DNA from 2 places in the Allobosea sp. TAF32 genome. Region 1 is predicted to be linked to the other one. Evidence: predicted binding sites of a transcription regulator. Region 1 holds the regulator's gene; the other holds the start of a gene.
The links. Region 1 encodes PhoB, which activates phosphate uptake and scavenging genes when phosphate is short. Its sites were predicted from a motif close to TGTCATNNANCTGTCAT; they were not measured.
Positions count from the first base shown of each region.

Region 2: a site for PhoB is predicted at 2,116-2,132, ahead of AB4Z16_RS07900 (acetoacetate decarboxylase). Genes of this name have one in related genera too.

Region 1 is NZ_JBFRDM010000002.1:231,026-235,232, forward strand. Features, by position in the region: gene AB4Z16_RS05675 (LysR family transcriptional regulator) at 1-230, shown strand, start outside; gene AB4Z16_RS05680 (SpoIIAA family protein) at 285-671, shown strand; gene AB4Z16_RS05685 (DUF3175 domain-containing protein) at 688-972, shown strand; gene AB4Z16_RS05690 (hypothetical protein) at 1,224-1,403, opposite strand; gene phoB (phosphate regulon transcriptional regulator PhoB) at 1,511-2,209, opposite strand; gene phoU (phosphate signaling complex protein PhoU) at 2,221-2,940, opposite strand; gene pstB (phosphate ABC transporter ATP-binding protein PstB) at 3,148-3,954, opposite strand; gene pstA (phosphate ABC transporter permease PstA) at 3,994-4,207, opposite strand, start outside.
Region 2 is NZ_JBFRDM010000003.1:75,464-79,670, reverse strand. Features, by position in the region: gene AB4Z16_RS07910 (ABC transporter substrate-binding protein) at 1-215, opposite strand, end outside; gene AB4Z16_RS07905 (acetolactate synthase large subunit) at 458-2,014, shown strand; gene AB4Z16_RS07900 (acetoacetate decarboxylase) at 2,180-2,923, shown strand; gene AB4Z16_RS07895 (histone deacetylase family protein) at 2,942-3,985, opposite strand; gene AB4Z16_RS07890 (TetR/AcrR family transcriptional regulator) at 4,112-4,207, opposite strand, start outside.

The sequences.
Region 1 (4,207 bases):
CCGTGGCGGGGTTGGGGGTCGCGCTGACGCCGCGCTGTTACGTGGCGGACGAGTTGGCCTCGGGCGCGCTCGTCAACCCGCTCGGACTCGGCTTCACCAGCGCTACGGGCTGCTGGCTCATCCGCCCGTTGGGCCAGCCGCAACGCCCCGGCCTCGATGAATTCGTCGGCTGGCTGCGCTCCGAAGCCGCGCGGTTCGATGCCGCCACCCGTGGATCCTCAGCCGCCTGATCATCGGGCGAAACATCCGCTCTTGCCCCGCGTTGTCTGGATCAAGGAGGAGTCATGTTAACGATCCTGCCCGCACCGGACCATGTCGGCGCCTACCGCCTGTCGCAGACGCTGACCAGCGACGATCTCGACGGGATCATGGCCGATATCGACGCGAAGCTCGCACGACACGAGAAAGTCGGCATCCTCGCCGACCTCACCGATTTCACCGATATGACCTTGGCTGCCGCCTGGAAGGATGCGCGCTACAGCCTCGGCAAGCTGTGGGAGCTGCAACGCTTCCCGCGCGAGGCGGTGATCACCGACAGGGGCTGGCTTGCGGCCTTCGTTGACTTGCTCAATCCGGCGATCCCCTTCGTGACTGTCCGCACCTTCAAGCCGGAGGAGTACGAGACCGCATTGACCTGGGCCGGCGACATCGAGGGCGGACCAAACGCCTGACCGACAGGAGGACGCCATGCCCGTCCACAAGCACAGATGGTCGGCCGATATCACCAGCCGGAGCAACGCGCTCGATTTCGAGAAAGCCGTGTTCACGCGTGGCGATCCGCGCCAGATCGCGCGCTCGCTGAAGCGGTCGGCCGAGCACAGCCGCCGGCGCAAATCGGGCCCCTATCGCTCGGCGATGTCGATGCTCACCTTCTACATCAACCGCGCCGGCCGGAAACTGCCGGCCGAGCGCCGCAGGACTCTGGAAGCGGCCAAGCACAGCTTGCGCCGCCTCTTCCACCGAGAGGGCTGAAGCGCCTGCCGTCGCCCTTCAGGGGATCGACCTGAAGGCCGGTTCTCATGGCGCCTTGCCTCCCTTGCGCGCCGGATCATGCGAGTGGTGGCTGTCGCGTTCGCCGCCGCCACCCGAAACGCGAGCGTGCCGCCGGTTGTCATCGGCAAGCGGATGTCCGGCGGCTTCTTCGCGTTCTCATGCGATGAGCCGGGGCCGCCGTGCCGGATGGTCTGCGGCGCCTTGGTCGAGGTCGACGTTCGGCAACCTTCTCAACGATCCTGTTGCAGACCCTGATGGGTCGTGTTGATGCGTGTATTGCCCTGCTGGCCCTGCTGATCAGGCTGGCTCGGTCGGCGCTCGCCACCTCTGGCGCTGCGCAGATCGCGCTCGGCATGATCCGGCTCGCCCGGGCCCTTGTCGCTTCGATTGGCCGGCGGGATGGGCGGCATCTTGCTCACGGCGACCTCCTCTGGCTCGCGCTGACTTTCAGGATCAACGCGAGCGAGCAGGCAAGGTTCACCGCCAGTTGCGATGAGGAGGAGAGCTGGAGCGCCGCTCAGCTGCGCGCAAAAGTCTCGTCGAAGGCGTAGCCGGCGCCGCGCACGGTGCGCAGCGGATCCTTGGTATTGGCCGGCGTGATCGCCTTGCGCAGCCGGCCCACATGAACGTCGACGGTGCGCTCGTCGATATAGACGTCGCGGCCCCAGACGGCATCGAGGAGCTGAGCGCGCGAATAGACGCGGCCGGGCGCCTGCATCAGGAACTCGAGCAGCCGGAACTCGGTCGGGCCGAGATGCAGCTCGCTGCCGGCACGGCGGACGCGCCGGGTCGTGCGATCGAGTTCGAGATCGCCGGCGGCGAGCAGCCCCGCGACATGGCCCGGCTTGGCGCGGCGCAGCAGCGCCTGTATGCGCGCGATCAGCTCTGGCAACGAAAAGGGCTTCACCACATAGTCGTCCGCGCCAGTCGCGAGCCCGCGGACGCGTTCGGTCTCCTCGCCGCGCGCCGTCAGCATGATGATCGGCACGCGTTCGGTGTCGCGTCGCGAACGCAAGCGGCGGCAGAGTTCGATGCCAGAAAGGCCCGGCAGCATCCAGTCGAGCAGCACGAGATCAGGCGTGTGGTCGCGCAGATGCAGTTCAGCGTCATCCCCGCGCGCGACGCTGTCGACCTCGAAGCCCTCGGCCTCGAGATTGTAGCGCAGCAGCAGGGTTAGCGGCTCCTCGTCCTCGACGATCAGGATGCGTGCGGCCATGATGATCTGCTTCAGTTCCCGGTGATCGCCTCGACCTCGATATTGGTCGTGTCGAGCTTCGGCCGGTTCACGTCGAGCGAGTCGCCGGTGATGAGATAGTGAATCGTCTCGGCGATGTTGGTGGTGTGGTCGCCGATGCGCTCGATGTTCTTCGCGCAGAACAGGAGATGCGTGCAGAAGGTGATGTTGCGCGGATCCTCCATCATATAGGTCAGGAGCTCGCGGAACAGCGAGGTGTAGAGCGCATCGATCTCGTCGTCGCGGCGCCAGACGTCGAGCGCCTTCTGCTCGTTGCCGGCAGCGTAGGCGTCGAGAACGTCCTTGAGCTGCGCCTGCACCAGGCGGCTGATGTGCTCGAGCCCGACCACGGCGCGGTGCGGCGGCTGGAACTGGCCGGCGATGGCGACGGCGCGCTTGGCGATGTTCTTGGCGAGATCGCCGACGCGCTCGATATCGGCGGCGATGCGGATCGCCGAAATCAGCTCGCGCAGGTCGTTGGCGAGCGGCTGGCGCCGGGCGATGGTCAGTACCGCCTTTTCCTCGACGTCCCGCTGGAGGTTGTCGAGGCGCTGGTCGGCCGTGATGATCTTCTGGGCAAGGCCGGTGTCCCGGCGCACCAGCGCCACGGTCGAATCGCCGAGCATGCGCTCGGCCATGCCGCCCATTTCGGCGAGGCTGCGGCGGATGCCTTCGAGATCGGTATCGTAGGAGCGGACGATGTGGTCGGTCATGGGCGGCGTGTCCTCTAGATCATTAGCGCCGGTGCAGCGTCGTCGTTTTCAGGTCGGCATGCTCAACCCTCAGCCCTCATCCTGAGGAGCAAGCGAAGCTTGCGTCTCGAAGGATGCTCCGGTTGGTTCCGGAGCCTCCTGGACCATCCTTCGAGACGCCGCTCGCGCGGCTCCTCAGGATGAGGGCTGCTGGTTTGAAACCGGTCTTCAGCCGAACCGGCCGGTGACGTAGTCCTGCGTCTGCTTCTTGGCAGGGTTCATGAAGATGGTATTGGTCGGCGCGAATTCGACGACCTCGCCCAGATACATGAAGGCGGTATACTGCGAGATGCGGGCCGCCTGCTGCATGTTGTGCGTGACGATGGCGATGGTGAAGTCGCTCTTCAGCTGCTCCAGCAGATCCTCGATCTTGCCGGTCGAGATCGGGTCAAGCGCCGAGGTCGGCTCGTCGAACAGGATCACTTCAGGCTTCTGGGCGATGGTTCGCGCGATGCACAGGCGCTGCTGCTGGCCGCCGGAGAGACCCATGCCGGAGCTCTTCAGCTTGTCCTTGACCTCGTCCCAGAGCGCGGCACGGCGCAGCGCGCCCTCGACGCGGTCGTCGAGCTCGGACTTCGGCGGCTTCTCGTAGAGGCGGATACCGAAGGCGACGTTGTCGTAGATCGACATCGGGAAGGGCGTCGGCTTCTGGAACACCATGCCGACGCGCGAGCGCAGCTCGTTCACATCGACATCGTTCGAGATGATGTTGCGCCCGTCGAGCATGATCTCGCCGGTGGCCTTCTGCTCCGGATAGAGCGAGTAGATCCGGTTGAAGATGCGCAGCAGGGTCGACTTGCCGCAGCCCGACGGGCCGATCAGCGCGGTGACGTGCCGGTCGCGGAAATCGAGATTGATGTTCTTCAGCGCCTTGTGCTCGCCGTAGTAGAAATCGAGGTTCTTCACCGCGATCCGGACGGGCGCCTCGGCATCGAGCGTCTGCGGGGAGAGTTCAAGGGTCGAAAGCATCGACATGGTCCTCAAGGTCGGACGCGACCGGGTTGGATTCAAGTCTTATTTGCCGCCGGCGACAAAGCGGCGGGCAATGATCGAGAGCAGCAGGATCGAGACCGTGATGATCAGCGATCCCGCCCAGGCCAGTTGCTGCCAGTTCTCATAGGGAGCGGAGGCGAACTGGTAGATGGTGACGGGCAGGTTCGAGACGCCGCCGACCAGGGTCGGCGAGAACCAGAAATTGTTGTTCAGCGCGGTGAAGATCAGCGGCGCA
Region 2 (4,207 bases), on a different contig from region 1:
GCGAGGTGGCGATCCTTCTGCGGAATCTTCTTGATCGTGACGTCGAGGCCGTTCTTAGCGAAGATACCAGCCTCCTTGGCGAGGACCAGCGGCGCGAAGCCGGTCCAGCCGGAAATTCCGATATTCACCTTGGTCTGCGCCTGCGCGCCGCCCGCCGCCAGAAGCGCCGCGAGGCCGAAGCCGACGCTCGCACCGATGCGCTTGAATGCTGCCATGTTCGAAACCCTTCCCCTGCTTAACGGCGAACGCGCCATTCAGGACGCCTAGACAGCGTCATTCACGGCGCGAAGCAACCTTCGTTCCAAATCAGGTTAAATGCATATGCAAACCCGTCAAGGCGCCGATCACCATCGCTTGGGAAAGCCATGACATTCTCTCGTTTGACAGCGCGAGAGGAATTTCCTCCCTTCACGGCCGCTGGCGCAGGGGCGCCTTCTATCGAGTCGAGGTTTTCAGGATGAACGGCGCCGACCGCCTTTGCGACACCCTTCTGATCAACGGCGTCGATACCTGCTTCGCCAATCCCGGCACTTCCGAGATGCACTTCGTCGCGGCGCTCGACCGCAAGCCGCAGATGCGCTGCGTGCTCGGCCTGTTCGAGGGCGTGGTGACCGGTGCCGCCGATGGCTATGCCCGCATGGCCGACAAGCCGGCCGCGACGCTGCTGCATTGCGGGCCGGGCATGGCGAACGCGCTCGCCAACATGCACAATGCAAGGCGTGCCCGCACGCCGATGATCAATGTCGTCGGCGACCATGCCACCTACCATCTCCAGCATGACGCGCCGCTGACCAGCGATATCGAGAGCCTGGCGCATCCGATGTCGCATTTCGTCCGCCGCATCGCCTCGCCCGAGGATGTCGGCCCGGCGATCGGAGAGGCCTATGTCGCCTCGCTGACGCTGCCCGGCGTCACCACCGTGATCCTGCCGGCCGACTGCGCCTGGGGCAGCGTCGAGCCGGCCGCCCTCAAGCCGACGCCGCTGCCGGCGCTGAAGAGCGTCGATTCAGCGGCGATTCGCGAGGTCGCCGCCGGGCTGCGCAAGCATGGCGCGCGCGCCGCGATCATGCTGACGGGGCTCGCGCTGCGGGAGAAGCCGATGGAGATGGCAGCCCGCGTCTGCGCCGCGACCGGCGCCAAGATCTTCAGCCAGATGTCGAATGGGCGCATTCAGCGCGGCGCCGGCCGCGTCGCCATGCCCAAGGTGTTCTATCCGATCGACAAGGCGCTCGATCAGCTCAAGGACGTCGATTATCTCGTGCTGGTCGGCGCGCAGACGCCGGTCGGTTTCTTCGCCTATCCGGGCAAGCCCGGGCGCCTTGTCCACGATGACTGCGAGGTCGCGACGCTGGCCAGCCCGGGCGACGATCTGCCCGCAGCGATCACGGCGCTCGCCGAGGAGATGGGCGCGACGAAGACGGCGCCCGTCTATATCGCCTCGCCGCGCAAGGAGCAGCCCGGCCTGCCGACGGGCAAGCTCGATGCCGACAAGGCCTGCGCCATCGTCTCGGCCCTGCTGCCGGAGAATTGCATCGTCTGCGATGAGTCGGTCTCCTCGGGCCGCAGCTTCTACTATGACTGCCACAGCGCACCGCAGCACGACTACATCCAGCTCACCGGCGGCGCGATCGGCGAAGGCATCCCGCTCGCCATCGGCGCAGCGGTCGCCTGCCCCGACCGCAAGGTCATCAACATGCAGGCCGACGGCTCAGGCATGTACACGGTGCAGGGTCTGTGGACGGAGGCGCGCGAGAATCTCGACATCGTCACAGTCGTCTTCGCCAATCGGACCTACCAGATCCTGCACGGCGAGATGCGCGCCGTCGGCGTCAACGATTTCGGCCGCAACGCCACGCTGATGCTCAACATCGACGAGCCGGCGCTGGACTGGGTCTCGATGGCCAAGGGCATGGGCGTCGAAGCCGCCCGCGCCACCACGGCCGAGGAGTTCACCAGCCTGTTCAAGGCCGCGCTCGCCAAGAAGGGGCCGTTCCTGATCGAAGCGGCGATCTGAGACAGCATCCGACCAAAACGCCCTCCGCCCGAGAACGACGTCTCGGGGTGGAGGGCGATCTTCACGCGGGCAGTGAGGAGAAGCTTTTCTATTCGTCCGGTCGCCATCAATCTGTCGCAGGGCCCCTGCCAGAATTGCGGCTGATTTCGAGAAGGAGCGACCAGCATGAACCGGGACGAGATCCTGAAGGCACCGTCGATGCCCGTCTTCAGCCCGAGCTACCCGCATCCGCCGAACCGCTTCATCAAGCGGGAATATCTGATCATCACCTACGAGACGGACCCTGAGATCATCCGCGCCGCGTTGCCGGAGCCGCTCGAGCCGGCCCCGGGCAACCTCGTCTATTACGAGTGGATGAAGATGCCGGATTCCTCCGGCTTCGGGTCCTATGAGGAGAGCGGCACCGGGATCTATGCCAGCTACAAGGGACAGCCCTGCAATTTCTCCGTGCAGATGTATCTCGACGACGAACCGCCCATCACCGGCGGACGGGAGATCTGGGGCTTCCCCAAGAAGTATGGCGTGCCGCGCCTCGGCGTGATGAAGGACACCCTGACCGGAACGCTGCACTATGACGGCGAGCGCGTCGCAATGGGCACGATGACCTACAAGCATCGCAGCCTCGAAGATCAGCTCGACAAGGTGCGCGACGGCATCGCTGGCCTGAACATCAACCTGAAGCTGCTGCCCGATGTCGATGGCGCACCGAAGGTAGCGCAGCTCGTCGGCTACAATCTCACGGACATCACGGTCCATGGCGCCTGGGAGGGCGAGGCGCGGTTGCATCTCATCCCTCATATCAATTGCCGGGTCGCCGACTTCCCGGTGCGGAGAATCGTGCGCGCTCGTCACCAGCTCGTCGATTTCACGCTGCCTTTCGGCCGGGTTCTGCACGACTACCTCGCATAGCACCCGCGCGTTTCGGCTTCAGGCGAACCCACCCAGGAACGCATCGAGGCAGTCGCCGATCGCCTCGATCGCATAGCCGCCTTCCTGCACAACAAGCGTCGGCAGACCGAGCGCCTTCACCTGCCGGCCGATGGCGCCGAAATCGGAGGCTTCAAGCCTGAGGACGCCGATCGGGTCGTCCTTATGGGCGTCGTAGCCGAGCGCGATCACCAGCACCTCGGCGCCGAAATCGCGGATCGCCTTGCCGGCCCTGTCGACAGCAGCCTGCATCTCGGCTCCGCCCGCGCCATGGGCGAGCGGCAGGTTGAGGTTGAAGCCCTCGCCCGGCCCGTTGCCGCGCTCGTCGTCATAGCCGGTGAAGAACGGGTAGTAGTTAGACGGATCGGCATGGACCGAGATCGTGAGCACGTCGCTACGGCGGTAGAAGATCTGCTGCGTGCCGTCGCCATGATGGGCGTCGACATCGAGGATCGCGACCTTGCCGAATTTGGAGCGCAGGCGCTGGGCGGCGATCGCGGTGTTGTTGAGATAGCAGAAGCCGGTGGCGCGATCGGCGCGGGCGTGATGGCCGGACGGGCGGCAGAGCGAGTAGACGGCGCGCTCGCCGGCGAGGATCGCATCGGCCGCAGAGACTGCGGTCTCGGACGAACGCAGCGTCGAATGCCAGCAATGCTCGCCGATCGGCACTGAGAGATCACCGAGATACCAGCCGAGCTGACCGATGAAGCCGGTGGGGCGGCAGGGCGGACGGACATCCTCGTCCGGGCGGCCGCTCCAATAGGGGAAGGTGCTCGGCCAGACTTCCGGCCCGCGCTCGGCCGGCAGGTCCTGCCAGCGCGCCCAGGCGGTTTCGAGGAAATTGACGAAGCCGGCATCATGGATCGCCAGGATCGGGTCCGTGCCATGCGCCGCCGGATGCTCCGGCTTGATGCCATGCTTCGCCAGCGCACCGAGAAGCCGGTCCGTCCGCTCGGGCAGGTCCTTGGGCGCAACGACCTTGCCGAAGCGCATATATTGCTGCGGATCGTGAAGGGCTTGATCGGGATGGTAGAAGGCACGCATCAGGCGAAAAATCCTCGTCAGGCAGCGAGGCGATCAGCCGGCCCCGCACCGGAATGCTAGCAATGACGGCGACGCCGGTCAGCTACGTCGATGCCGCCCGCCCCTGCGTGGCGGGCGGAGCGGGCCTTACGCCAAGGGCGAGAGCAGCGCCGCGAATTCGCGCGCCAGCGCATCGATCTCGAAGCGTTCGGGCCGGTACCAATCGGTGGAACCGTTGAGCGC